Regions from separate parts of the Allobosea sp. ANAM02 genome, predicted to be linked through region 2. Evidence: predicted binding sites of a transcription regulator. Region 2 holds the regulator's gene; each other region holds the start of a gene.
The links. The regulator LexA, encoded in region 2, represses DNA repair genes until DNA is damaged. The targets are predictions, from matches to a motif close to TGTTCNNNNTGTGTTCNG.
Positions count from the first base shown of each region.

Region 1 (6,958 bases), 2.0 Mb from region 2:
CAGCCGTCAAGCCGTCAAGCTGCCGGCGGAGCCTTGCGACAGGCGCTCCAGCCAGCGCAGCAGGGCCTGGCGCTCCAGCGGCTTCGCTAGGCAGTCATCCATCCCGGCCGCGAAGGCAGCGGCGCGATCGGTCGCCGAGACATTGGCGCTGACCGCCACCAGCGGCAGCGTGGCAGCCCGGCCGAGCCGCCTTTCCAGCGCACGCACCGCACGGGCGCACTCGAGTCCCGTCATCACGGGCATGCGGACATCGAGCAAGGCGAGGGCCAGCGGCGGCGCGACGCCGGCAAAACTGGCTTCGACCCGCTTCAGGGCCTCGCGTCCGTCGCGCGCCCAGATCGCCGTGCAACCGAAGCGCTCCAGCGTGCGCGTCGCGAGCAGGGCGTTGATCTCATTGTCCTCCGCGACCAGCACCGTCAGGCCGGCGCCAGGCTGGCGCAGCAGCGTCGCGGCAAGCTCGGCAGGGCCGCCCACGGCCGATGGTCCCGGCTGCAGGCCGTTGCCCAGACGCTCGTAGAGCGAGCGCGTCCGCACCGGCTTGATCAGGAAGCCGGAGAAGCCGGCCTCCTGCGGTGCTCCGAACGACCGGCGCGCCTGGGGCGAGAGCAGGATCAGGCAATCGCGGATGCCGATCGCTGCCGCCGCCGCCGCCAGTTCCTTTGCCGGCACATCTCCCAGTGCATGATCGATCAGGACCGCAGTGACCGGGACGCCCGCGACAAGCTTCGCGCGTGCGGCCTCGGCCGTGCCGGCGATGGATACGGAAGCGCCCGTGGCGCGGATCGTCTCCGCCAGGAAGCGCGCCGCGAACGGCGCTGGCGAGACGAGCAGGACATGATGCTGCGGCCAATGCGGAATCCGCGCCGCCGGCACATCGCGCGCCGCCACGAGCGGCAGGGTGACGCGGAATGTCGCGCCCTCGCCGAGCCGGCTTTCGGCGCGCACCTCCCCCCCCATCAGGCCCGCAAGACGACGCACGATCGCCAGCCCCAGTCCGGTGCCCGCCTGACCCGCTACGGCGCCATGATCGAGTTGCTCGAACTCCCCGAAAATGGTGTCGAGCCGGTCGGCCGGGATACCCGGGCCGGTATCGGCGACGGTGATCTCAAGGCGGCCTTCCGCCTGGGCAAGGCTGAGGCCGACGCCGCCGGCTTCCGTGAATTTCACCGCATTGCCGACAAGGTTCAACAGGATCTGACGCAGGCGGTCGCGGTCGCCGACGAGCCGCGCCGGCAGGTCCGGCGCAATATGGGCCGCGAGCTCGATGCCTTTGGCCTGGGCACGCGGCGCCATCAGTTCCGCGACGGTCTCGACGAGCTGGACCGGATCGAAAGGCTCCTCGGCCAGTTCCAGCTTGCCCGCCTCGACCTTGGCGAAATCAAGGATGTCGTCGACCAGCGCCAGCAGGGCCTCGCCGGAAGTGCGCAGGGCCGCGACATAGGTCGCCTGCTCGGCATCGGGGCCGGTATCGGTCAGGAGGTCGGCCATGCCGAGAATGCCGTTGAGCGGGGTCCGGAATTCGTGGCTGACGGTCGCGAGGAAGCGGGACTTGGCCTCGTTCGCGGCCTCCGCTCGCGCCCGCGCCTCGACCAGCGCATCCTCGCTCGCGATACGCGCCGAGATGTCGCGGCCGACGCGCTGGATCAGGCTGCGCCCGCCGGGGCCGGGCACGGCGGTCTCGACCCAGGAAATCCAGCGCTCGCCCTCATAGGTCGCGAGGCATTCGTCGAAGCTGCGCGCGCCGCCTTCCAAAAGTACCGGCGGCCGGCTGGCGAGCTGCGGCAGCAGCATTTCGCTGCCGATAAGATCCTGCTCGCCCGTGCCGAACAGGGCCGCATAGGCCTTGTTGGCATAGACGATCCGCGCCCCGTCGCGCCGGACGATCAGATCCCCCTGCGCCTCGATCAGGCTGCGATAGCGTTCCTCGCTATCGGCGAGACTCCAGAGCCGGTCATTCAGCGCCTCGCCATCATGGACAAGCCCCGCGACCTGCTCGCGCAAGGCCGCGCGCTGGCGCAGCAGCCACAGGACGGCGCCTCCCACGGGGAGGAGCAATGCCGCAGGGACAAGAGCGAGCCATGACCAGATCGAAGACGCCATGCCCTTCGATCTACGCAGATCGCCTTGAAAAACCGGGCTGGGAAAACCGCGAATTCGACCGACCGGATGAGAGGTTCGGTTAACCCTGCAAGCAGCTCGATGACTGCATGGGCCCTCATCCCCAGGAGCCATCCCCGTGGGAATGGCTCCTCGGGATGAGGACTCGAATGTCCGGCCAGATACTCAGGCGGCCTGGACGAGCTCCTCCCCCCGCGCCCGATAGGATAGCGCTTCCGCGAGATGGCGCCGGCCGACCTTCGCCTCCCCTTCGAGATCGGCGAGCGTGCGGGCGACCTTGAGGACGCGATGATAGGCGCGCGCCGTCAAGCGCAGCGCCTCGGCGGCGTCGCGCAGCAGCGCGAGCCCGGCATTGTCCGGCCGCGCGACCTCCTCGATCACCGGCACCGGGCAGGCGGCATTGGTCATGACGTGACCGAGGCCGAGCTCCTCGAAGCGCGATGCCTGGATGCGCCGGGCCGCCGCGACGCGCGCCGCGACCGTCGCCGAGCTTTCGCCCGCGGCCGGACGGATCAGGTCCGCCGCCGTTACCGCAGGTACGTCGATCGCAATGTCGACCCGGTCGAGCAGCGGGCCGGAGACGCGCGCCTGATACTGCGCCATGCAGCGATCATTCGGCTGGCGGCGGCAAGCGTAGCCCGGTTCGGTTGCGCGACCGCAGCGGCAGGGATTCATCGCGGCGACGAGCTGGAAGCGCGCGGGATAGACGACGCGGTGATTGGCGCGCGAAATCAGCACGTCGCCGGTCTCCATCGGCTGGCGCAAGGCATCGAGCGCCTGCGGCTGGAACTCCGGCAATTCGTCAAGGAAGAGCACGCCGTGATGCGCGAGCGAGACCTCGCCCGGCCGCGCCTGCAGGCCGCCGCCGACCAGCGCCGCCATCGAGGCCGAATGATGCGGCGCCCGGAAAGGCCGCCGGTCGGTCAGGGCGCCGTCGGCGAGCTTTCCGGCGACGGAAAGCACCATCGAGACTTCCAGGAGCTCGCGCGGCGAAAGCGGCGGCAGGATCGAGGGCAGGCGGCTCGCCAGCATCGATTTGCCGGCGCCGGGCGGCCCGTTCATCAGCAGATTGTGGCCACCGGCTGCAGCGATCTCCAGCACGCGCCGCGCGCTTTCCTGGCCCTTGACGTCGGCGAGATCGGGCAGGGGACCGCTCTGGCGCGCCACAGCCGGCTCCGGACGGGCCATGACCTGCGTGCCCTTGAAATGATTGGCGAGCTGGATCAGCGAACGCGGCGCGAGGATATCGATATCGGCCGCCGCCCAGGCCGCTTCCGGGCCAGAAGCCGCCGGGCAGATCAGCCCCTGCCCCCTGGCATAGGCCGCGATCGCGGCCGGCAGGACGCCGGCCACCGGCGCGATCGAGCCGTCGAGCGCGAGTTCGCCGAGGACCGCATAGCCGGAGAGGGCATCGGCTGGAATCGCCCCGATCGCCGCCATGACGGCGAGCGCGATCGGCAGGTCGTAATGGCTGCCTTCCTTGGGCAGGTCGGCCGGCGCCAGGTTCACGGTGACGCGCTTGGCCGGCAGGGCGAGGCCCGAGGCCAGCAGCGCGGCGCGGACCCGCTCGCGGCTTTCGGCGACGGCCTTGTCGGGAAGGCCGACCAGCACGAAGGCGACGCCGCCTGGCGCGATCTGCACCTGACCGTCGACGGCGCGCGCCTCGATGCCCTCGAACGCCACCGTCGCGACCCGCGCCACCATCTCGGCCCCGCTCCCCCTGTCCCTTGGGAAAGCTAGCGAAGCTTCAGCGGCAGCGCAAGAACATATCAGGAACTCGACAGGCCAAAAAAGAAGGGGAGGCCGCGCCTCCCCTTCTGACCTCAGGCTTCGACGCCGAGGCCGATCTGGCAGGCGACGCCGGTGCCGCCCAGGCCACAATAGCCGCCCGGGTTCTTGGCGAGGTATTGCTGGTGGTAGTCTTCGGCGAAATAGAGCGTCGGCGCCTCGCGGATTTCGGTCGTGATGGGGCCGTACCCGCCCGCCGCCAGCGCCTTGCCGTACTCGACGCGCGAACGTTCGGCCGCCTCCTGCTGAGCGGCATCGCAGGTGTAGATCGCCGAACGGTATTGCGTGCCGATATCGCCGCCCTGCCGCATGCCCTGGGTCGGGTCATGGCTTTCCCAGAAGATCCGCAGCAGGTCCTCATAGGCGATCTTTGCGGGATCGAAGACGACGAGGACGATTTCGGTATGCCCGGTCAGGCCGCTGCAGACCTCCTCATAGGTCGGGTTTGGCGTCGCGCCGCCGGCATAGCCCACGGCGGTCACCCAGACGCCCTCGCTGCTCTGCCAGAACTTGCGCTCGGCGCCCCAGAAGCAGCCCAGGCCGAAGACGGCCATGCTGAGACCTTCGGGATAGGGCCCGGCCAGCGGGCGGCCGTTGGCGAAATGGGTTTCGGCGGTGGGGATCGCCGCGGCACGGCCGGGCAGCGCCTCGGCGGCAGTCGGAATCTCGGTCTTCTTGCGCAGGGAGAACATCATTGGCTCCGTTTCGTTCGAGCTCGACGCTTATGTAGGCGCCCGCGGGCCGTTCGGACAGGGGTGTGACAGCCTGCGCGCCATCACCGACGCGTGACGATACCGATGACCTCGTCCGGGCGCCGCCCCAGCCAGAGCAGCGCGAAGCCGAGCAGAAGCGCGGCCGCGGCCACTGGCGCGCGCAACACCGTCAGCAGAACCGGATCCCAGAGCCAGGCATGGAGATTGCGCTCGATCGCCGGCTGGATCTGCTGGTAGCGCTCCTGGATGAGGGCGATCACCAGCTCGCCGACCGGCGTGAAGCGCAATCCGGCATTGGCGATCGAACGCGCGCCGTCGATCACGAGCGCGACGAAGCCCGCTGCGACGAAGATATACCCGATCAAACGGAGTAGAAACCGCACCATCAGCTCCCGCCGCAAGCCACCGGGTTGCACGGCTCCCGCCGACACTGCCCTTCCGGCAACCAGATGTGGCCTTACCGGCCGCGGATCGCAACCGGTTGCGCGCGATTTGCCGGGATTGTGCAAAACACTGCATCTCGGCCCTTGAAAGATGACGGGCCGGCAGTCATAAGCAGCGCGCCGGACAGGTGGCCGAGTGGTTGAAGGCGCACGCCTGGAAAGTGTGTATACGGGAAACCGTATCGCGGGTTCGAATCCCGCCCTGTCCGCCATTTCCCGACATCGATATCGTCCTTTTCAAAAAGCGGCGTCGGCGCGAGCCACGCAGGGCATCTGTTCGCCAGCGAGCGCTTCTCAAGCCGGAAGCTTACACCTACGGTCGCCGCAGCACACCGACGCGAACCGGCTCAGGAAGGCTTTCATGGCGCGCCATCACTTTGTTCCCACGCAATATTCGAACGTGCTCGCCACTTTGCCGCCGGTACTGGAGATCGCCGCCGGCGACAGCGTCGTCACCACCACGCTCGATGCGGCCGGCTTCGGCGGCGACGGCACGCAGCACGCCCCGCGCGGCAATCCGATGACCGGGCCGTTCTTCGTCACCGGCGCGGAGCCCGGCGACGCCCTGCTCGTCACCATCGAGCGGATGACGCCGAACCGGAAGACCGGCTGGACCTATTCGCCCCTGGCGCCCGGCGTGCTCGATCCTTCGGTTCTGGCCGATCTTCCGAAGCGCGAGCGCCATGAATGGGCGATCGATGCGCAGGCCGGCACAGTGAAACTGCTGGAGCCCTCCGCTCGCATCAAGGACTGGAGCTTCCCGCTTGCGCCGATGATGGGCTGCTTCGGCGTCGCGCCCGAGCGCGGCCAGGCGATCTCGACCGCGACCAGCGGCGCCAATGGCGGCAACATGGACTACCGGCTGTTCGGACCCGGCGCGACGATCGCCTTCCCGGTCTTCGTCGACGGCGCCCTGTTCTTCCTCGGCGACGGCCATGCCTGCCAGGGCGATGGCGAGATCGCCGGCACCGGCGTCGAAACCTCGTTCGAGGTCGAATTCTCGGTGAAGCTGGTCAAGAAGCAGGGCCTGCGCTGGCCGCGCTGCGAGACCGAGACCGACCTGCTGGTGATCGCCAGCGGGCGCCCGCTCGACCAGCCCCTGCAATTCGCCACGACGGAACTGCTGCGCTGGGTCGGCGAGGACCTGGGCGTCGACCCGGTCGAGGCGAGCCATCTGCTCGGGCAGGCGGTGCGCTACGACATCGCCAATGTCTTCAATCCCGCCTATTGCGTCGCCGCCCGGCTGGAGAAGACCGAGTTGACGCGCGCCATGTCGTTCCGCGATCGCGGCTGAACGCTCCATCCTTTCGAATCGCCGAGCCAGAAGACCGACCATGCCCACCGACAAAGCCGCCCTGAAAGCCGAGCTGCTTCAGGCGATCGATCAGCGCCGCGACGAGATCGTCGCATTGCTGAGGCGCTTCCTGCGCATCAGGAGCGTCAACCCGCCGGGCGATACGCGTGAGGCTGCTGCCTTCGTGCGCGAATTGCTCGATACCGCCGGCGTGCCGCATCGCACCGAAGCTTTCGTGCCGGAAATGCCGAACATCATCAGCCGCTGGGAGGCCGGCCAACCCGGCCGCCATCTCATGCTCAACGGCCATATGGATATCTTCCCGGTCACCAACGAGAAGCTCTGGGAGGCCGAGATCGTCGACGGCAAGATCATGGGCCGCGGCGCTTCCGACATGAAGACGGGGACATTGGCCTCGATCCTGGCCTACTGCCAACTCTATCCCCATCGCGAAAAACTCCATGGCGCACTGTCGCTGACCGTGGTCTCGGACGAGCAGTCGGGCGGGCGCTACGGCACCAAATTCCTGTTCGACACCTTCGGCGACGAGATGGAGGCCGATTGCTGCCTGAACGGCGAGCCGAGCGGTCTCGCCAATCTGC
Region 1 is NZ_AP022848.1:4,795,705-4,802,662, reverse strand. Features, by position in the region: gene OCUBac02_RS22910 (ATP-binding protein) at 7-2,100, opposite strand; gene OCUBac02_RS22905 (YifB family Mg chelatase-like AAA ATPase) at 2,284-3,822, opposite strand; gene msrA (peptide-methionine (S)-S-oxide reductase MsrA) at 3,942-4,598, opposite strand; gene OCUBac02_RS22895 (hypothetical protein) at 4,682-5,002, opposite strand; tRNA gene OCUBac02_RS22890 (tRNA-Ser) at 5,185-5,274, shown strand; gene OCUBac02_RS22885 (acetamidase/formamidase family protein) at 5,424-6,356, shown strand; gene OCUBac02_RS22880 (M20/M25/M40 family metallo-hydrolase) at 6,397-6,958, shown strand, end outside.
Region 1: the regulator LexA is predicted to act here: its motif matches at 3,879-3,896, upstream of OCUBac02_RS22905 (YifB family Mg chelatase-like AAA ATPase).

Region 2 (6,958 bases):
AAGCGCGTGACGACGGCGTTGCTCATGGGAGGGAACTCCGGCCGGGCGGCAGGGCCGTCCGGGGCAAGACAAGGGAAGGGGGCCGGATCGTGACATGACAACCGGCGCGGGCCCTGTAACATGGCTTTGCCGGAAACGCTAAGCGGTCAAATCGCAGCGCCGGCAGGGGAGGCGGGCGATGCAGCCGGCGCCGCCGGGGCAGGGGCAGGAACGAGGCCGGCGCGGCGCGCGCGCCGATGCACAGCCGGCGTGGCTCGGTGCTTCGGTGCCGCTGACGGCGGGCCTGCGTCCCTGGCTCCGACAGCTTCGGCTCCGTCTGCAGCAGGGATTTGCGCTGGAGGTCGAGCGCCGCCGGCCCTTCCTCTGGCTGCCCTTCGCAATGGGCGTCGGCATCCTGCTCTACTTTGCCGCCGATCGTGAGCCGGCATTATGGGCCCCGCTTCTGGGTCTGGCTGTGAGCAGTGCGGCGGCCTTCGCTCTGCGCTTTCGCCCCGTCGCGTCCATGGCCTGCCTCGCGGCGGCCGCTGCCTTCGCGGGCTTCGCCGCCGGGGTCTGGCGCACGGCCGATATCGCGGCACCGATGCTGGAGCGGCCGCGCATCGGCAAGCTCTCGGGCTTCGTCGAGAGCGTCGAAGTCCGCGACAAGGGCGCACGGCTCGTCGTGCTCGTCACCGATCTCGCCAATGTCCCCGCCGATTCCAGGCCGAAGCGCGTCCGCGTCAATATCCGGCAGGGCTCGGTGAATCCGGGAGACCATATCGTCGCGACCGCGCGTCTGCTGCCACCGCCCGGGCCAGCGCGGGCCGGCGGCTACGATTTCGGACGCGATGCCTTCTTCCGCGGGATCGGCGCCGTCGGCAGCGTCTCCGGCAAGATCGCATTGGCGCCGGCGCCCTTTCCGATGCCGATGCGTCTCGCCATCGACGTGACGATCGACCGCGCCCGCAATGCGCTGACCAGGCGCATCGCCGAGGTCGGAGGCGGGCAGGGCGGGGCGGTTGCCGCCGCGCTCGTCACCGGCAAGCGCGGCCTGATCACGGAAGCCACGAACAACGACCTGCGCGCCGCCGGCATCTACCACATCGTCTCGATCTCGGGCCTGCACATGGTGCTGGCGGCCGGGACCATCTTCTGGCTGGTCCGCGCGCTGCTGGCCTTGTCGCAGACGGTGGCGCTGCACTGGCCGGTCAAGAAGCTCGCGGCGGTCGCGGCCATGATCGGCGCAACCGCCTATTGCATCTTTTCCGGCAGCGATGTCGCGACCGAGCGCTCGCTGATCATGACGCTGGTCATGCTCGGGGCGATTCTGGTCGATCGTGCGGCGCTGAGCATGCGCAATCTCGCGCTCGCCGCCATGATCGTGCTGCTGCGCGAGCCGGAGGCGCTGCTGGGGCCGAGCTTCCAGATGTCCTTCGGCGCGGTCGCGGCGCTGATCGCCTTCGCCGAGCGCTGGGAAAGGAGAGATCGCAGCGAGCCGCCGCCCGCGTTGCCGTGGCCGCTCGGATCGATCTGGATGGCGGCGCTCGGCATCCTCGTCACCACCATGCTGGCGACCGCCGCGACCGCGCCTTTCGGCGCCTATCATTTCCAGACCTTCAATCCCTTCGGCCTGCTCGGCAACGCCATGGCGCTGCCCTTCGTCTCGCTTTTCGTGATGCCGGCGGCGGTATTCGGCGTGCTCGCCTATCCGTTCGGACTGGACTGGCCGGCCTGGGCCCTGATGGGGTTGGCTTCCGACGTGGTGCTCAAGGTCGCGCATTGGGTCGCGTCCATCGATCACTCCACCGTGACGGTCGCGGCCTTCGGCCCCGCGGTGCTGGCGTGCTTCGCGATGGCGTTACTGTGGCTTGCGCTCTGGACGACGGCCTGGCGATGGCTGGCGGCTGTGCCGCTGGTCTTCGGCGTCGCCATCGCCGGCAAGCCGGAACGGCCGGAAATCCTGATCGAGCGCGACGGCTCGGGTCTGGCCGTGCGCGGCGCCGACGGGCGCCTCGCCATCGCCGGAAAGCCCAGCCGCTTCGTTCTGCAGCAATGGCTCGCGGCCGATGGCGACAGCCGCTCACCCGACGATCCGACATTGCGCGCCGGCATCGCCTGCGATCGTCTGGCTTGCGTCGCGCAGACGGCCGACAAGCGCACGATTTCCTATACGCGCGAGCGCCTCGCCATCATCGAGGACTGCCTACGGGCCGATCTCGTCGTCACCGCGATCCCCTGGAGCGGGACCTGCAAGGCCAGGCTGATCGAGCGGATGGCGCTTACGCGCGACGGCGCAACCTCGCTCTATCGCAAGGCATCGGGGTGGAGCAGCCGAACCTCGGAGCCGAGCGATGCCGAGCGCCCATGGAGCCGCCGGCGCGAAGCTCGTCCGGCGGCGTCGGCCAACCAACCCACCGCCGCACGCTCGGCATCGTCGGCCGACAGCGACCCCGCCCCCGACACGGAACGCCTTCAGTAACGCCGCATCAGGTTGACGAGGCGGCCCTGGATCTTGACCCGGTCGGGCCCAAGCACGCGGGTCTCATAGGCGGGGTTCGCCGCCTCAAGCGCAATGGAGGAGCCGCGCTTGCGCAGGCGCTTCAGCGTCGCCTCTTCGTCGTCGATCAGGGCCACGACGATATCGCCGGTATTGGCGGTGTCCTGCCGGCGGATGACGACCGTGTCGCCGTCGAGGATGCCGGCCTCAACCATCGAATCGCCCCGCACTTCCAGCGCGTAATGCTCGCCGGAGCCGAGCATGTCCGGCGGCAGCGAGACCGTGTGGCTGCGGCTCTGGATCGCCGAGATCGGCGTGCCCGCCGCGATCCGGCCCATGACGGGGATGGCGATGGCATGCCGGCTGTCGTCCTCGACCGCCGCGGGCCGGGGCTTGGCGACGCTCGGCTGCGCGCCCAGGCCGCCCTGAACGACGGCCGGGTTGAAGCGCGGGCGCGGCTGCGGGGCGCCGAGCCCGTCCGGCATCTTGATGACCTCGAGCGCGCGCGCCCGGTTCGGCAGACGGCGGATGAAGCCGCGCTCCTCCAGCGCCATGATCAAGCGGTGGATGCCGGATTTCGAGCGCAGGTCGAGCGCGTCCTTCATCTCGTCGAAGGAGGGGGGTACGCCACTTTCGCGCAAGCGTTCCTGGATGAAGCGCAGGAGTTCGTGTTGCTTGCGTGTCAGCATGGTCGCCGCCAGCCCCTCAAAGCGCAGATTCGAAACAAAGCACGAACACCATACGCGTTCTGCTTGTGTTCCGCAAGTTGCTACCGCAAGGGCAGAATCCGGCAGGCATCGCCCTTCCTGGCCGGGGCGGCATGGGCCGGGCGGATCGTCAGGGCCTGCGCCCGCGCCAGCGTGCCGAGCGTCGAGGAATCCTGCCGGTCGAAGGGCGTCGCGAGCCAGCCTTCCGGCGTCAGCGCGAGCTCCGAGCGAAGGTAATCTTCCCGCTCGTCATTGCCGGGCATGTCGCGGCCGAGGATGGCGGGGATGCTGCGGTCGCGATCGGCATCGGCGATGCCGAGCAGCGCCTCGATCAGGGGCAGGACGAAGAGATGGCCGCAGACGATCGAGGAGACCGGGTTGCCCGGCAGGCCGACCACGACCATCCGGCCGAGCCGCCCGGTCATCATCGGCTTGCCCGGCCGCATAGCGATCTTCCAGAAGCCGAGCGCCATGCCGGCGCGCGTCAGCGCCTCCTGCACGAGATCATGCGCGCCGACGGAGGCACCGCCCAGCGTGATCAGCACATCGGCATCGGCCTCGCTCGCCCTTGCGATCTTGCTGGCCAGATCAGCATGGTCGTCGCGGGCGATGCCGAGATCGAGCACGGTGCCGCCGGCCTTCTCGACAAGCGCGGCCAGCGAGAACGAGTTCGAGGCGACAATCTGGTCGCGGCCGACCGGCTCGCCGGGCGACACCAGTTCGTCGCCGGTGGCGAGGATCGCGACACGCGGCTTGCGCCGGACGGGCAGGGTCGGATGCCCCATCGCGGCGGCAAGGCCGAGCGCCGCGCTGTCGAGCACGCGGCCGGCGGAGAGCAGGACGTCGCCTTCGTGGAAATCCAGCCCCGCGGCGCGCAGGAACTTGCCCTTGGCAGGCGGCACACGGACGCGGATGACCGGGCTTCCGACGCCGTCGGCATCTTCCTGCATCAGGATGGTGTCGGCGCCCTCAGGCATCGGCGCGCCCGTGAAGATGCGCACGGCTTCTCCCGGTCCGACGGCGCCCTCATAGGCCCGGCCGGCAGCGGATTCGCCGATCACCGAGAGCGACACGCCTTCCGCCATCTCGTCGCCGCGCACGGCATAGCCGTCCATGGCGGAATTGGCGAAGGGCGGCTGGGTCCTGAGCGCCTTGACCTCGCCGGCCAGCACCCGCCAGGCGCATTGCGCCAGCGGCAGGGCTTCCGCCTCGGCCGGTCCCGGAATGCTGTCGAGCAGCGCCTTGCGCGCGACGGGAACCGGGGTGAGCGCCATCAGAGCATGATGCCGAAAAGTGGGAACCGGTTTTCGGATGACATCATGCTCATTCCTTTAGCCAACTTTCGCCTCGTAATCGCCGGACTGGCCGCCGGATTTGTGCAGCAGGCGGATATTCTCGATCCGCATCGCCCGGTCGACGGCCTTGACCATGTCGTAGACCGTCAGGCAGGCGACGGAGACGGCGGTCAGCGCCTCCATCTCGACGCCGGTCTGGCCCTTCATCTTGACCTCGGCACGCACGCGCACGCCTGGCAGGGCCTCGTCGATGGCGAGGTCGACGGCGATCTTGCTCAGCAGCAGCGGGTGGCACAGCGGGATCAGCTCATGCGTGCGCTTCGCCGCCATGATGCCGGCGAGGCGCGCGGTGCCGAGCACATCGCCCTTCCTGGCGTTGCCATCGCGCACGATCGCGATCGTCTCCGGCGCCATGACGACCTGGCCCTCGGCGACCGCGATGCGGGTCGTCTCGGCCTTGCCGCCGACATCGACCATATGCGCCTGGCCTTGCGCGTCGAGATGGCTGAGCCGGCTCACGCCGCGACGGCCTTGCCGGTGAGCAGCGCCTGCGTTGCGGTGGTGACGTCGGCCTGCCGCATCAGGCTCTCGCCGACGAGGAAGGTATTCACGCCGATCCGGTTGAGCCGGGCGATGTCGTCATGCGTGAAGATGCCGCTCTCGCTGATGACGATGCGGTCGGCCGGCACGCGCGGCGCCAGCCGCTCGGTCACGGCGAGATCGACGTTGAAACTGCGCAGGTCGCGGTTGTTGATGCCGAGCAGGCGGCTTTCGAGCTTGAGCGCCCGGTCGAGCTCGGCATCGTCATGGACCTCGACGAGAACATCCATGCCAAGCTCGCGCGCGGTCTCGTTCAGGGCCCTGGCGGTGGCGTCGTCGACGCCGGCCATGATGATCAGGATGCAGTCGGCGCCCCAGGCGCGGGCCTCGTAGACCTGATAGGGCTCGTAGAGGAAATCCTTGCGCAGAGCCGGCAGGCCGGCAGCCTCGCGCGCAGCGGTCAGGAAGTCCGGCTGGCCCTGGAAGGAAGGCGCGTCGGTCAGCACCGAGAGGCAGGCCGCGCCGCCGGCCGCATAGGCGCGGGCGAGCGAGGGCGGGTCGAAATCGGCCCGGATCAGGCCCTTGGACGGGCTCGCCTTCTTGATCTCGGCGATCAGAGCCGGCGTGCCCTGAGCGAGCTTGCCGGCCAATGCGTTGGCAAAGCCGCGTGGTTTGGAAGCCGCGCGTGCGCGGCGCTCGATTTCGGCCTGCGGGACCACGGCTTTCGCCGCCGCGATCTCCTGGCGCTTGTAGGCTTCGATCTTGGCGAGGATGTCGGTCATGCCGGCCTCACGCGTTCGAGGCTTTGACGAGCGCGGCGAGCGTCGCCTTGGCCTTGCCGGAATCGAGCGCGGCCGTGGCCTGGGCGAAGCCGTCCTTCAAATCCTTGGCCTTGCCGGCGACGAGCAGCGCTGCTGCCGCATTGAAGGCGGCGATGTCGCGGAAGCCGGTCTTCTCTCCGGCGAGCACGGCGTTGAGCGCCGCCGCGTTCTCCTCCGGCGTGCCGCCGCGCAGCACTTCGGGCTTGGCGGGTTCGATGCCGACATCGGCCGGGCTGATCGAAAAGCTCTCGATCTTGCCGTTCTCCAGCGAGACGACGCGGGTCGGGCCGGTCGTGGTGATCTCGTCGAGCCCGTCGGAGCCGTGCACGGCCCAGACGCGGGTCGAGCCGAAGGAGGCCAGCACCTTGACCATCGGCTCCAGCCAGGTCTCGGAGAAGGCGCCGATGAGCTGGCGCTTGGCGCCGGCCGGGTTGGAGAGCGGGCCGAGCAGGTTGAAGATCGTGCGCGTGCCGAGCTCGGTGCGCACCGGCGCGACATGGCGCATCGAGGCGTGATGCGTCGGCGCGAACATGAAGCCGACGCCGGCCTCGCGGATGCAGTGCTCGGTCGCGGCCGGATCGAGCCCGACCTTGACGCCGAGCGCGATCAGCACGTCGGCCGCGCCGGAACGCGAGGAGGCCGCGCGATTGCCATGTTTGGCGACCGGCACGCTGCAGGCCGCGGTGATGATCGAGGCCAGCGTCGAGACATTGTAGGAGCCGGAGGAATCGCCGCCGGTGCCGACGATGTCCATCGCCTCGGGCGGCGCCTTCACGGGCAGCATCTTGCCGCGCATGGCGCTGGCGGCGCCGGCGATCTCGTCGATCGTCTCGCCGCGCACGCGCAGCGCCATCAGGAAGGCGGCAGATTGGGCGTTCGTCACCTCGCCCGAAAGGATGGTGTCGAAGGCGTCGCGCGCTTCCTCGCGGGAGAGCGTCGCGCCGGTCGCGACCTTGGCGATGAAGGGTTTGAAATCGTCCATGGGAACTCTGCGGAATCAGGCTGAAAGGGTCAGGGCGGAGGCTTCGCGTTCGCTCTGCCATCGCTCCGCGAGGTCGAGGAAATTCCGCAGGATCGTCGCGCCATGCTCGGAGGCGATGCTCTCCGGATGGAACTGGA
Region 2 is NZ_AP022848.1:2,782,109-2,789,066, forward strand. Features, by position in the region: gene gltX (glutamate--tRNA ligase) at 1-26, opposite strand, end outside; gene OCUBac02_RS13425 (ComEC/Rec2 family competence protein) at 179-2,458, shown strand; gene lexA (transcriptional repressor LexA) at 2,452-3,165, opposite strand; gene OCUBac02_RS13435 (molybdopterin molybdotransferase MoeA) at 3,246-4,457, opposite strand; gene moaC (cyclic pyranopterin monophosphate synthase MoaC) at 4,515-4,997, opposite strand; gene trpC (indole-3-glycerol phosphate synthase TrpC) at 4,994-5,800, opposite strand; gene trpD (anthranilate phosphoribosyltransferase) at 5,808-6,821, opposite strand; gene OCUBac02_RS13455 (anthranilate synthase component II) at 6,837-6,958, opposite strand, start outside.

Region 3 (6,958 bases), 190 kb from region 2:
GCGCGGCGGCGGCGCTCCGGCTTCCGACATGATCATGTCGAAGCGCTGCCGGGCGCGGTCCTCCGGGACATAGGCGACGAAATCGACGCCGGACAGATCATGCGGGCCGATCGTTTCGCGCTCGGCCAAGGGGTGGCCGAGCGGCATGGCGCAGAGCGCGCGCGGCTGCACGAAGACCTGATGAACCACGCCCGTGACATCGATCTCGTCGGCGGCCAGGCCGACATCGTAGATGCCGGAGGCGACGCCGTCCCTGACGTCCCTAGAGGACAGGACCATCAGCGTCACGGTCGCGTCGGGGCGCAGGTTGCGGAAGCGCAGCACGGCATTCGGGACGATCGAGGAACTGAGCGCCGACAGCGTCGCGATCCGGAGCTGGCCCGCGCCATAGTCGCGGATGCGGGCCGCGCTGGCGCGCAGCCGGTCCATGCCGCGGAAATTGGCCTCGACCTCGGCGAAGAAGGTTCGCCCTTCCGGCGTCGGGACGATGCGGTTGCGCACCCGGTCGAACAGGGCGAAGCCCAGCGACTTTTCGAGCTCCGCGATCAGGCGGCTGACGCCGGGCTGCGTCACGCCGAGAATCTCGGCCGCTCGCGAGACCGTTCCCGCCTTCATCACGGCAGCGAAGACTTCGATCTGACGGCTGTTCAAGTTCGACATGCCTCGCGCAGTCTGGTCGAACCCCGGCTCACGACATCATGCCAGGGCGCGCTTCCCCTATCTGCCAACGCGTGCTTCAGCCGTAAAGCCGGAACGCGTCGGAGTCGGGACGTGAACGGTTATTTGCCCGGTTTGACGAACCTGGAGAGGGAAGCGGTGTCCCGCGTCAAGTATTCGCATGGATGTCGATCAGTCGGAACGCTGCAACGCGAGGTGGCCGGCCGGCAGCGGTTCTGAGGAGGCCAGAAATCCGTCGCCGACCGGCCGAGCCCTTCGGTTTCCCAGGAGATGCGGCGGACCTGAGCACCCGAGGGGCATAGGGGAGCGATCTCGGGGATCGCTGCGTCGCACAATCTCTACAATGCGACGCATCCGAATCAATCAAATCCGACCGGTCGGGCCTGTTCATCGATCGTTAACCCTACCGACTAAGCTTAAAGAACAGGGTCAAGGTTCCTTTCGCGATCCGGAAATTGACGGTCCCGCAAAAGGTTGAGCGGCTTTCGACTTGTGGAACACCATGAGAATTTCGGGGGAAGCTTTCGGGCCGGCGACTGTCGCCGGTTGAGCCGGTTCCATTCCCCATCGCTCGAAGCTCGCCCGTTGCCGCTTCGCGTCGACCGAAAGCCATCTCGCGATGCCGGTGGCACGCCGACGACAGCCGTCGCGGATGCGTGACCGCGGGATGGCGGCTTGGCTGTCCCGGCGGCGGACTGCTTCAGGTCTCGTCGACCGCCGACAATCTGCAGGGGGCGATGGCGAGCACCTCGCAGTCGGCCTCGGTGCCGTTCTGCCAGGACTGGACGAGAAAGCGGGCGTCCGAGCCGGTCGCCATGATCGGGTGGTGCCAAAGCCCGCGGCGATAGACCATTCCCTGCGCCGCGGAAAACGAGAACGCGGCCAGGGTCGACAGGTCGGGCATGCCATCTTTCCGGGTCTGGCTGACGATGACGATATGGCCGGACCCGTTGAGTGGCATGATCAGCTGTATCGAATTCACATGCCGCTCAAGCATGGTGATGGTGGAGGTCGGGGGCTGCCGCCTCGCCTCGAAGATCGACGTCACAAAGCTGGATCCGGGCCGGACGTCAGCCGCCGGATGAGCGTGAACGTCATGCCGCTGCGCCGTCCCGTTGTTCGCGGCGCGGCCGGACTCACCTGCTGCGATGATCCAGCCGAAAGGGGCGAAGGTGTCGTTCGTGACCGGCTGAATCTCGAGAGCGCGCGGGGAGGGGGATGCTATGCTCATTCCGTGATCTTGCGTTGGTGATCTATCGGGGCGGTGGATCGGGCGGAAACAACGAAGCGCGCCGGCGACAGCGCCTGCTTTCAGGCCCTAAAGCAGAAAATGCATGCCGAAACCGAGGATCATGAAACCGGTCCCGACGACGAGCGCAACGAACTGCGGCTGCAGGCGCATCCGCTGCTCCGCGAACAGTCCCGCCTTCTCCGCCCTCGACATGCGGTCGCGGGCCTTGAACTGCTCGGCTATCCCGGAGGGGTCGACACCGCTCGGACCGTCCTTCTCCAGGTCCATGCGGATGACGATGAAGACGATGACGAGGCCGATCACGCCGAGGCCGAAATAGCCCACGAGTCGTATGGCACCGTAGAACACCCCGATGCCGGCGGCCGCGAGGAAGGGGAATGCGACGTAATCCCATCTGGTGAACCGCATGGGCCATCTTGCGGCGCGCCGGAATGCCTGTCCAGCGGCCGCCCGACGCGGGCCGTGCTACCTCTCCAGCACCGCGATCATCTCGACGCGCGCCGCATGTCGGCCGCCTTCGAACGTGGCGTCGAGAAACGCATCCACGATCGCGAGCGCCAGCCCTTCGCCGACCACGCGGGCTCCGAGCGACAGCATGTTGGCGTCGTTGTGCTCGCGGATCATGCGGGCCGAGAACGTGTCGGAGCAGACGCCGCAGCGGATGCCCTTGACCTTGTTCGCCGCCATCATGATGCCCTGGCCGGTGCCACACAGGACGATGCCGAGCCGGCATTCGCCGGAGGCGACCATCCGGGCCGCCGCTTCGCCATGTCTCGGATAGGGCGTGCTTTCCGGCGTCACCGGGCCGATATCGGCCACGACCCAGCCCCGCGCCGCCACATGTCTGGCGATGACCTGCCGGAGCGGGATGGCGGCGTGGTCGCTGGAAAGGACGATGCGGTTATCGGCGGTCACGGCGGCGGCGTCCTGTTTCGAGAGGTTATGGGCTGGCTCGACCGTGGTGAATGAGGCATCCTGTTCCGTCAATGCGCCACGGGCGCCGGACGAAGACGCGCACGGTCCTGACGGATGCTGACAGGGTCGTGCATCGCTTCACGGCCCGACATGCGCGATGTTGCTGCAGGAGCCGGGCCGGATCAATTCGCCGCGTCCTGCGTTTCAACGCAAGCTGCCCGTGCGACAGGCGCCGGTGGCGCCAGCCATGAGAGACCTGGGGGAGCGACGATGATGAAGGCCCTTCTTGGAGCAGCAACCCTTGCCCTCGGCTTCGGCCTCGGCGCGTCGGCCATGGCCTGCGAACTCGATCGCCCGTTGAAGATCGCCGGGCTCGACTATGATTCGGCAGCCTTCCACACAGCCGTCGCCGGCGCGATCGCCGAGCGCGGCTTCGGCTGCAAGGTTGAGCGCGTTCCCGGCGTGATCGCGCCGCTGGTCAATGGGCTTGCGCGGGGCGATGTCGACATCGTCATGGAAATCTGGATGGCGAACCCGGTCGATGCCTGGGTCAAGGCGGCCGAGGCCGGCAAGGTCGAACCGCTCGGCACGACATTCCCGGATGCGAGCGAAGGCTGGTTCGTGCCGCGCTATCTCGTTTCCGGGCCTGACGCCAAGGCGCCGGACCTGAAGAAGCCGGAGGACCTCAAGCGCTACAAGGCCCTGTTCGCCGATCCGGAGGAGCCGGAGAAGGGGCGCTTCTACAATTGCGTCGCCGGCTGGGTCTGCGAGGGCATCAACACCAAGAAGCTCGCGGTCTACGGCCTCGCCGAGGACTTCACCAATACGCGCGGCGGCTCGGGCGAGGCGCTCGTCGCCGCGATCGAGGCCGCGCTCAAGCGCAAGCGCCCGGTCGTGTTCTACTACTGGGGCCCGAGCTGGCTGCTCGGCGCCTATGACCTCCTCAAGCTGGAGGAGGCGCCTTTCGATGCGGGCGTCTGGGCCGAGCTCAAGGCCAGCGACACCCCCAAGCGCGCCACCGCCTATCCGACCAGCAAGGTCGTGATCGGCGCGAATATCGACTTCGCCAAGAAGGCGCCCCAGCTCGCCAGCTTCTTCAAGAGCTACGGCACGACCAGCGACGTGACCTCGAAGATGCTGGCCGAAGCGCGCGAAAAGGGCGTGACGCCCGAGCAGCAGGCGCTCGTCTTCCTGAAGACGCAGGGTGAGATTTGGAAGAAATGGCTGCCGGCCGATATCGCCGGCAAGGTCGCCGCCAGCCTGTGACGACCGGTTCGGTGCCGGATATCGGCAAGGCGCTGCAAGGCGCAGTCAATCACGCGGTCGATGCGCTGGTCACCGGCTATGGCGACAGGCTCGACGGTTTCGGTGCGATGCTGACGGCGCCGGTCCGTCTCGTCGAGACGCTGCTCCAGTATGTCCCGATCCCGGCCTTCGTGCTGGCTGTCGCGGCCGGCGCCTGGCTGGCGACGCGGCGGATCGGCTTCGCGCTGGCGATGGCCGCCTTGCCGCTGGCTCTCGCGGGATTGGGTGTCTGGGGCGAGGCCATGCAGTCGCTCGCCCTGGTGATTATCGCCGTCGTCTTCGTCGTGCTGCTGGGCCTGCCGCTCGGCGTCGCGGCGGCGCGCCTGCCGCGATTGGGAAAGGCGCTCGCGCCGCTCTACGACCTCATGCAGACTATCCCGAGCTTCGTCTACCTGATCCCGGTCGCGATGCTGCTCGGGCTCGGGCGCGCACCGGCGCTGGTCGCGACGCTGGTCTACGCGCTGCCGCCCTTCGCGCGCCTGACCGAACTCGGCCTACGCGGCGTCGATGCCGGGCTCGTCGAGGCCTCGCGGGCTTTGGGCCTGCGGCCCCGGCAGGCTTTCTGGCTGATCGAATTGCCGCTGGCCCGCCCCACGATCCTGCAGGGCTTGAACCAGGCGATCATGATGGCGCTGGCCATGGTCGTGGTCGCCTCGATGATCGGCGCCAAGGGGCTGGGCGAGGTCGTGCTGCTCGGCCTGCAACGGGCCGATCCCGGCCTCGGCTTCGTCGGCGGGCTCGGCATCGTCCTGCTCGCGGTACTGCTCGACCGGATGGCGCAGGCGGTTCTCGGCGCGCGGCAGCCGCCGCGCTGAGGCTCAACGAATCAGCGGGGGAAAACCAGGCTGAACGCACTTGAACAAAGCAGGAACATCATTGATAATGCCTGAACTGGCCGATAAGGTTCGGCTCCGGTCACGAGGCCGGTTTGTGTGAAGTGCGCAGGAAACGGAGCCTGTCATGGCTGGTAGCGTCAACAAGGTCATTCTGGTCGGCAATCTCGGGCGCGATCCCGAAGTGCGCCGCCTCGGCAGCGGCGAGCCTGTCGTCAATCTGCGGATCGCCACCTCCGAGACCTGGCGCGACAAGCAGAGCGGCGAGCGCAAGGAGCGCACCGAGTGGCACTCGGTCGTGATCTTCAACGAGAACCTGGCGAAGGTGGCCGAGCAGTACCTGAAGAAGGGCTCCAAGATTTACGTCGAGGGGCAGCTCCAGACCCGGAAATGGCAGGACCAGTCCGGCGTCGAGAAGTACACGACCGAGATCGTGCTGCAGCGGTTCCGCGGCGAGCTCACCATCCTCGACAGCCGCCAGGGTGGCTCCGACGAATATGGCGAAGGTGGCGGCAGCAGCGGCGGCTACATGGACGACCGATCAGGCGGCGGGGGCTCCTTCGGCCGCTCCGGTGCGATGGGTGGTGGTGGCGGCTCGCGCCAGCCGGCGATGTCGGGCGGCGGCGGCGGCGGCCGTTCGTCCTCCAGTCATCTCGACGACGACATCCCGTTCTAAGGAGCGTGGAAATCACGACCGTCCGCGTGACGCCTTGAATGGACCGCTCCGTTCTGGCGGGTGCCTGACAGGCGAGGACGGGGCGGCATCGTCCGGGAAGGCGCGGCGGGCCACGGCGAGTTCCCGCGTCGCGGTGGCGAGTAGGCGCTGGCGGTCGTCGAGCAGCGCGGCCTTGATGGAGGACGTCCCGAGGTCGATGCCGATATAGGTCACATCGGTGCCTGTGGCGCGGGTTCAGCGGTGCTCGTGTCAGGCAGGCCGCCCGGATAGATCATGCTCTTGACCATACCATCTTCATTCGCCGCATGGCGGCGGAAGGCGGCGGGTCCTTCGGCGAGCGGGAAGCGGTGGCTGACCACGGCCTCGACATTGACCTTGCCGAGCGCCACCAGCGCGATCGCGCGCGGGTAGACATGGCCCATCCGGCGCGAGAACTTGATGTTGAGCCCGCGCCGGCGGGCCTCCGCGGCCGGGATCACATAGCTGTCGCCGTCGGGGATGCCGACCAGCACGACGCGGCCGCCGATGCGGGCGGCACGGATCGCGTCGCGGAAACCCTCGGGGGCGTTGGTCGCCTCGATCACCAATGGCAGGCCTTCGCCCTTCGTCCATGCGGCGATGTCGGCGACGCCGGCGCCGGCCTTGTCCGCCCCGAGCTTCAGCGCCAGTTCGCGGCGATGCGGCTGCGGATCGCAAGCGAGGATTTCGCCGACGCCGGCCGTGCGCAGCACCTGCAGGATCAGGAGGCCGATCGGACCGCAGCCGATCAGCGCCACGCGTTCGAGCAGGCGCGGCCTGGCGAGATCCACCGCATGGATCGCGACGCCGAGCGGCTCGAGCATCACCGCCTCGCTCGGCGAGAACGTGTCGGGCACCGGCACGACCTGCGATTTCGGCACCCAGATCCGCTCCGTCATCGCCCCGTCATGCGGGGGAGCCCCGATGAAGACGACTTCGGGGCAGAGATTGGGATGGCCGCTGCGGCAATGCTCGCACTGCCCGCAGGCCTGGTTGGGATCGACGGCGACAAGCGCGCCGCGCGCGAGGCCGAGTTCCGGCAGATCCTCGGTCAGCCAGCCGCTGAACTCGTGACCGGGCACGAAGGGCGCCGCGATCACGGCCGAGCCGATGCCGCCGTCCTTGTAATAATGCAGGTCGCTGCCACAGAGCCCGACGGCGGCGACGTCGAGCAGGGTTTCGCCCGGCGCGCCCTCGCGGAGATTGAACGGGGCGACGCGGGCATCGCCCGCGGCGTGGAGGAAGACGGCATGGGACATGGAGGTCGGCGCTGGTTTCGCG
Region 3 is NZ_AP022848.1:2,590,797-2,597,754, forward strand. Features, by position in the region: gene OCUBac02_RS12555 (LysR substrate-binding domain-containing protein) at 1-660, opposite strand, end outside; gene OCUBac02_RS12560 (ureidoglycolate lyase) at 1,379-1,909, opposite strand; gene OCUBac02_RS12565 (hypothetical protein) at 1,997-2,338, opposite strand; gene rpiB (ribose 5-phosphate isomerase B) at 2,396-2,845, opposite strand; gene OCUBac02_RS12575 (ABC transporter substrate-binding protein) at 3,116-4,111, shown strand; gene OCUBac02_RS12580 (ABC transporter permease) at 4,108-4,965, shown strand; gene ssb (single-stranded DNA-binding protein) at 5,111-5,659, shown strand; gene OCUBac02_RS12590 (hypothetical protein) at 5,672-5,872, opposite strand; gene OCUBac02_RS12595 (zinc-dependent alcohol dehydrogenase) at 5,869-6,936, opposite strand.
Region 3: the regulator LexA is predicted to act here: its motif matches at 5,006-5,023, upstream of ssb (single-stranded DNA-binding protein).

Region 4 (6,958 bases), 2.0 Mb from region 2:
GTCTACCCGGATGTCGATCACGCTTTCATGAACGATACCAGCACCGAGCGCTACAACGCCGCCGCCGCCAGGCAGGCCTGGGCAAGGACGGTCGCGTTCCTGAAGGCGGGAACGGGAACGGCTTGAGGCAATAATGGCGTCATTCTCGAGCTTGACCCGAGACTCTTTCGGCAGGAGATGCTCGGGTCCAGCCCGAGCATGACGGCCTCATGGCGAGGTTCCACCCAACAAAAAACCCGGCGGTCGCCCGCCGGGTTCTTCGCATTTGACGAGGGAGAAACCGTTCAGGCGGCCTCTTCCGCGATATCGTCGTTGTCGCCTTCCAGATCGGCCTCGGCTTCCGCCTCCGCTTTGCCCGCGCGACGCGGCGACTTGGCGAGCTGCGCCTCGATCTTCTTGAGTGCCTCGGTCTCGGTGATGTCGTCGACGACCGCGATCTCGCGGGTCATGCGGTCGAGCGCGGCCTCATAGAGCTGGCGCTCGGAATAGGACTGCTCCGGCTGGGCCTCGGACCGGTAGAGATCGCGCACGACCTCGGCGATGGCGACGAGATCGCCCGAATTGATCTTCGCTTCGTATTCCTGCGCGCGGCGCGACCACATGGTGCGCTTGATGCGGGCGCGGCCGGTGAGCGTGGTCAGCGCCTTGGCGACGGCATCGCCATCGGCGAGCTTGCGCAGGCCGACGCTCGCCGCCTTCGCGGTCGGGACACGCAACGTCATCTTGTCCTTGGCAAAGCTGACGACGAACAGTTCCAGCTTGAAACCCGCGACTTCCTGCTCTTCGATCGCCGTGATCTGACCGACGCCATGGGACGGATAGACGACGTACTCGCCCGTCTTGAAACCCTGGCGCACAACAGCTTTCTTCGCAGTGGACATGCCGTTACGACTCCTGACCGGCCCGCTCGACGCGAGCACGTGATGATCTGGTCCCCGGCCGGCCGGCAGGAGACTTTCCGCCTGATGCGACGCTGTGAAAACGCACCGCCTCACGCTCCCTAGTCGACTGTTTCATTGAGCCCCGACGAGAAAGACGATCGAAGCCCCGGCGCCGAAGCCGGCTCTTGCATCGTGTTTGATCTCTGGGGGCGCCCCGATTGCTGGAATCTCGCAGGGGCATGCGGAACGACTTCGACTGGGACTAGCTTGTAGCACAAAAAACACGCCGAATCAAAGGTAAACGCCGGGCCGCGCTCCCCTGCGTCAGCATGGCGAGGTCGTAGTTAACGCAGCGCAGCCGGCCATGACCGGCTTGATTCAATCGCCTTCGCCGGGTTCCGGCGAGAGCATCTCGAGCTTGCCGGGCACCCCGTCGAAATCCTTGGCGTCGGCCGGCGGATCCTTCTTCTGGGTGATGTTGGGCCAGCTCGCCGCGAACTTGCCGTTGAGCTGCAGCCAGCTTTCGAGGCCGGGCTCGGTATCGGGCTTGATCGCCTCGGCCGGGCATTCCGGCTCGCAGACGCCGCAATCGATGCATTCGTCGGGATGGATGACGAGCATGTTCTCGCCTTCATAGAAGCAGTCGACCGGGCAAACCTCGACGCAGTCCATGTACTTGCACTTGATGCAGTTCTCGGTGACCACATAGGTCATGGGCCGGCCCTTCCAACGCTTCTAAACAGCCTCATAAACCCTCGCGCGGCGCAGGTTTCAAGGTCGTTTTCGTGATCCTTTGCAGAACGATCCGTCATTGCAGCGGCGCTGCGGGGAAGATTTCCCTCCCCGGCCCGATTTCAGCGCTGCCGCAGGCAGCCCGCGGAATTAATCCTCGTCCGCGGCCTCGGCAAGCGACGCATCGCCGCTGCCGCCGTCGAGGCGCTCATAGAGCTGCTGGGCGACCGTAAAGGAGCCGCGCCGCTCGGCGAAGGCCAGGACCCTGACCACGACCGTCGCATGCGGCAGGGCGAGCGTCAGGACCGTGCCGACCCGGATGCCCTGCGCCGGGTTGTCGCAGCGGCGCCCCTCGATGCGGACATGGCCGTCCTCCACCAGGCGCACGGCGGCCGGGCGGTTGCGGGCGAAACGCGCGAACCAGAGCCATTTGTCGAGACGCTGACGATCGTCCTGCAAGCCGCCTGCGCCTCCTTGGCTTCAGTTCTTGCTGCCTTCGAGCTGGGCCTTGAGGGCTGCGAGCTTGGCGAACGGCGAATCCGGATCCGGCTCGCGATTGGCCGGGCGCGGACGCGGCTGCTGCTGGAAGCGCTCGGCCCCGCCCCGCTCCTCGCGGCGCGGGCCGCCGGGACGGCCGTCGCGCTTGAAATCGGGACGCGGGCCGCGATTGCCCTCCGGACGATCCTGCCGCTGCGGCCGGTCATCGCGGCGCGGGCGGTCGTCCTGACGCGGGCGCGCATCCTGGCGCTGGGCCGGAGCGCCCTCGCCTGCGGCAGCGGCCGGGCGGTTGTCGGGCCGTCCGTCGCGACGCGGGCCACCGGGACGGCCGTCACGTTGCGGCCGGTCGCCGCCACGGCGCTCGCCACCTTCACGACGCTCCCCCCCTTCGCGGCGGCCCCGCGGATTGCCATGCTCCGGCCGGCGCCCGCCCTGATGGCGATGCGGCCGCCAGACCTCGATCAGTTCGGGCTCGGCCGGCGCGGCCTCGACGGCGGGAGCCTCATCGGCAGCGGCCTCAGCCGAGACGGCCTCCTCGGCGGCGACAGCCGGAAGCGCGACCATCGCATCGGCCGGCACCGGCTCGCGCGCCGCGTCCAGCTCCGTCTCGGTCAGGATCGGCGTATCCGCCGTTTCGACGGCCGGGGCTTCAACGACGACAGTCTCGCCCTCGGCCAGACCATCCGCGTTCAGCGCCGTCACGGGTTCGCTCGGGCCTTCGGCCCCGCCTGTAGTCTCGACAGCTTCGCTCTCGGCCGAGGCGGCCTCCGCCTCAGCAGCCACGACTGGCTGCGCCGGTTCGGTCGCGGCCGGGGGCGGCGCCAGCGGCACGGTGATCGCCGGTCCCGGACGCTTGAGCGAGACATAGCCGAGCGAGCGCAGGATCGAGGCGAAATCCTCGCCCGCGCAGCCGACGAGCGAGGTCATCGCGCCGGTGGCGACGAAGCCGTCCTGATCGGCGGCGCCGGCTGGCGGCGTACCTTGCGTGACGCCGGGACGATAGGCGATCGCCGGGCGGATCAGGTCTGCGAGCCGTTCGAGGATATCGACGCGCACGGCCCGCTCGCCGCAGACGCGGTAGCCGGCTGCGCGGTACAGCCCCTTCGGCACGGCCTTGTCGACCGGGAAGGAGGTCCGGCCGGACGCCGCGAGATGGGCGATGTCGTCGAGCCCGGCCGTCTCCGGTCCGCCATGCTTCAGCGCCCAGAGCTGGGCGGCGAGCGCGCGCGGCGCCGGCTTCAGCAGCGCGGGCATATAGATGTGGAAGGCACCGAAGCGGATGCCGAGCTGGCGCAGCGCCGCGCGGCCTTCCTGATCCAGCGCCTTCATCTCCTCCCCGACCTTGGAGCGTTCGAGCACGCCCAGAGCCTCGGCCGCCTGATAGGCGATGCCGCGGGCGATGCCGGCGACGTTCTCGGCCGCTTCGAGGATCTGAACGGCGCCGAGGAGCCTGGTGATGTGATTCTTCAGCCAGAGATTGAGCCTAGCCTCGACCTGCTCGCGCGCGGGGCCGCCGAGATGCTCCTCGACCAGCAGGCGCAGGCGCGGCTCCAGAACCTTCTCGCCGGCGGTCAGACGCGCCACCGGCTCGCCGGTCCAGCGCACCAGCCCGTCATGCGACAGCACGAAGGCATCGTCGCCAGCGAGCACGACGCGCGCCGCCCGGGCCTCGATCTCGGAGCCGAGCGCCTTCATCGCCGCCAGGTTCAGGGCCTTGACCTCCGAGCCTCCGGCCTTCGGGTCCGCCGTGAAGCGGAAGCCCTGCAGCATCCCCACATGCTGGCCCTCGACGAGCACGTCGCCCGTCGCGGTGACCTCAGCCTCCAACATCGCATTCTCCCGCAAGCGGCGCATCAACACGCTGGTGCGCCGATCGACAAATCTGTGGGTCAGCCGCTCGTGCAGAGCGTCCGACAGCTTGTCCTCTACAAGACGAGCCATGCCCTGCCAATGCTCTGGATCAGGCAACCAGTCGGGACGGTTCGCGACATAGGTCCAGGTCCGGACCTGCGCGATCCGCGCCGAGAGCGTGTCGATCTCGCCATCGGTGCGGTCGAGCGCGGCGAGTTGCGCCGCATACCAGTCGGCATCGAGCCGCTTATGGCGCATCAGCCTGAGATAGAGCGTGGTCGCGAGATCGGCATGCTGCATCGGCGATATCTTGCGATAATCCGGCAGACCGCAGACCTCCCAGAGCCGTTCGACCGCCACCCGCCCCTGCGCCAGCTTCGCGATGTCCGGGTCCCGCGCCAGCACTTCCAGCGTCGTCATGTCCTCGGCGATCAGCGCCCGCGTCAGGCCCTGCTCCGAGGGCTGGAGGTTCAGCGTATCGAGAAGACCGTCGATAGATCGGAGGTCGAGATCGGAATTGCGCCACTGCATCTGGCGGATCGGCTCGAAGCGGTGATTCTCGATCGCCTCGACCAGTTCCGCATCGAAGGGCGGGCAGCGTCCGCTCGTGCCGAAGGTGCCGTCGCGCAGGTGGCGCCCGGCTCGGCCCGCGATCTGGCCGAACTCGGCCGGGTTGAGCTTGCGGTAATGATGCCCGTCGAACTTCTTGTCCGCCGCGAAGGCGATGTGGTTGACGTCGAGATTGAGCCCCATGCCGATCGCGTCGGTGGCGACGAGGTAGTCGACATCGCCGGACTGGTAAATCTCGACCTGGGCGTTGCGCGTCCGCGGCGAGAGCGCGCCGAGCACCACGGCCGCCCCGCCCTTCTGCCGGCGGATCAGCTCGGCGATCGCGTAGACCTCCTCGACCGAGAAGGCGACGATGGCCGAGCGCGGCGCCAGGCGTGTGATCTTGCGGTCGCCGGCGAAGGTGAGCTGCGACAGGCGCGGACGCGTCACGACATTGACGCCCGGCATGAGCTGCTCGATCAGCGGACGCATCGTCGCGGCGCCGATCAGCATGGTCTCGGCCCGGCCGCGCCGGTTCAGCAACCGGTCGGTGAAGACATGGCCGCGGTCGAGATCGGAGGCGAGCTGGATTTCGTCGATCGCCACGAAATCGACCGCGAGATCGCGCGGCATCGCCTCGACCGTACAGACCCAGAAACGCGGCCGCTCCGGCTTGATCTTCTCCTCGCCGGTGACGAGGGCGACGGCTTGCGCACCGACCTTGTCGACGACGCGCTGATAGACCTCGCGCGCGAGCAGGCGCAGCGGCAGGCCGATCATCCCTGTGGGGTGGGCGACCATGCGCTCGATGGCGAGATGGGTCTTGCCGGTATTGGTCGGGCCCAGCACGGCCGTGACGCTATTGGCGCGGGCGGCGGGCGGCAGCGAACGGAAAGGAAGCAAGGCGAAGGAGCCAATCTTCTCGCCCGCCCATGCGGGCGGGAGCGTGGACGGGGTCGATGCAGGTCCTAGACGCCGACCATGCAAGAACGAGTCTGGAACGAAGCGGGGCCGAATCGCTGACTCCGGCAGAATCGGGTTTTGTTCCCTTTTCGGAATCCGTCCCCTGGCGGCATGGGCCATCTCGTCATCGCGCCCTCCCGGATTGGCGTGGCATGGCGGCGCTCGGCGCCGCCCGGCAGGACCCTATTTAAGCCTTTTCGCCCCGGAGACGAGAGGCAAGGCAGATTTCCGGCCTGTGACCCTGCTTCAATGATGGGCGTGGCTGCATTGTCCGTGATCGGCGAGCGCCTCGATGATCGCGCAGTCGCACGCCGCGACGCCGCCCGAACAGGTCGTCGCGATCCGCTCCAGCTCTTTTTCCAGCGAGCGCAATTTCGCGATCTTGTCGCGGACCTCGTCGAGATGGGCCACCGAAATCGCATGCGCCTCGTCGCAGGCCATGCCGGGCGTGTCGGAGAGCTTGAGCAGTGTGCGGATGTTCTCGACCGCGAAGCCGAGATCGCGCGCATGCTTGATGAAGGCGAGCCGCTCGGCATGGCGCCGGCCATAGCGGCGCTGGTTGCCCTCGGAACGCTCCGGCGGCGGCAGAAGTCCGACCTGTTCGTAATAGCGGATGGTCTCGACCTTGACCCCGGTGCGATCAGCCAGCGCACCGATCGGCATCACGCGTTCGAGTTTGGCGGTTGCGGTCATGGGGGCACCTTTAAAGCTATAGTCTCTACAGCTTTAGATAGATCCCGACAGCGATATGGCAAGAGCGACCGCCCCGCCTCACCGTCATTCTCGGGCGAAGCGAAGCGCAGACCCGAGAATCTCGGGCCGGGCCAAACTTCTTGCCTCGACGTCACGAGATGCTCGGGTCAAGCCCGAGCATGACGCGCGAAGTTACGCCACGCCCATCGCCAAGAGGTCGTGAACATGCACCAGCCCGGCCGGACGATCGTCGCCGTCGACGACGATGAGCGCCGTGATCCGGCTACGGTTGACCAGTTCCAGTGCCTCGACCGCCAGGGTATCAAGGCCGACACGGCGCGGGTTCGCCGACATGATGTCGCGCGCCCTGAGCGAGATGCCGCCGGCCATCGCCGTCTTGCGGCGCAGGTCGCCATCGGTGACGACGCCGGCGAGCTTGCCGTCCAGGTCCATGACCACGGCGCAGCCGAAACCCTTCTCCGAAATCATCGCGATCACGTCCGGCAGCAGCGTGTCGAGCCCGATCAGCGGCAGTTCGGCGCCGCGATGCATGATGCTCTCGACCGTCTTGAGCTGAGCACCGAGCTTGCCGCCGGGGTGGTAGACGAAGAAATCCTGCCGCGAGAAGCCGCGCGCCTCCAGCAGCGCCACGGCCAGGGCATCGCCAAGCGCCATCTGCATCGTCGTCGAGGTCGTCGGCGCGAGTCCGTTCGGGCAGGCTTCCGTCGCCTTGGGCAGGACGAGCGCGATATCGGCCTCCTTGCCCAGCGTGCTCTCGGCATTGGCGGTGA
Region 4 is NZ_AP022848.1:800,944-807,901, reverse strand. Features, by position in the region: gene OCUBac02_RS03850 (dienelactone hydrolase family protein) at 1-126, shown strand, start outside; gene OCUBac02_RS03845 (CarD family transcriptional regulator) at 285-881, opposite strand; gene fdxA (ferredoxin FdxA) at 1,260-1,595, opposite strand; gene OCUBac02_RS03835 (RNA-binding S4 domain-containing protein) at 1,764-2,072, opposite strand; gene OCUBac02_RS03830 (helicase-related protein) at 2,094-5,414, opposite strand; gene OCUBac02_RS03825 (MerR family transcriptional regulator) at 5,721-6,140, opposite strand; gene OCUBac02_RS03820 (KpsF/GutQ family sugar-phosphate isomerase) at 6,360-6,958, opposite strand, start outside.
Region 4: the regulator LexA is predicted to act here: its motif matches at 5,497-5,514, upstream of OCUBac02_RS03830 (helicase-related protein).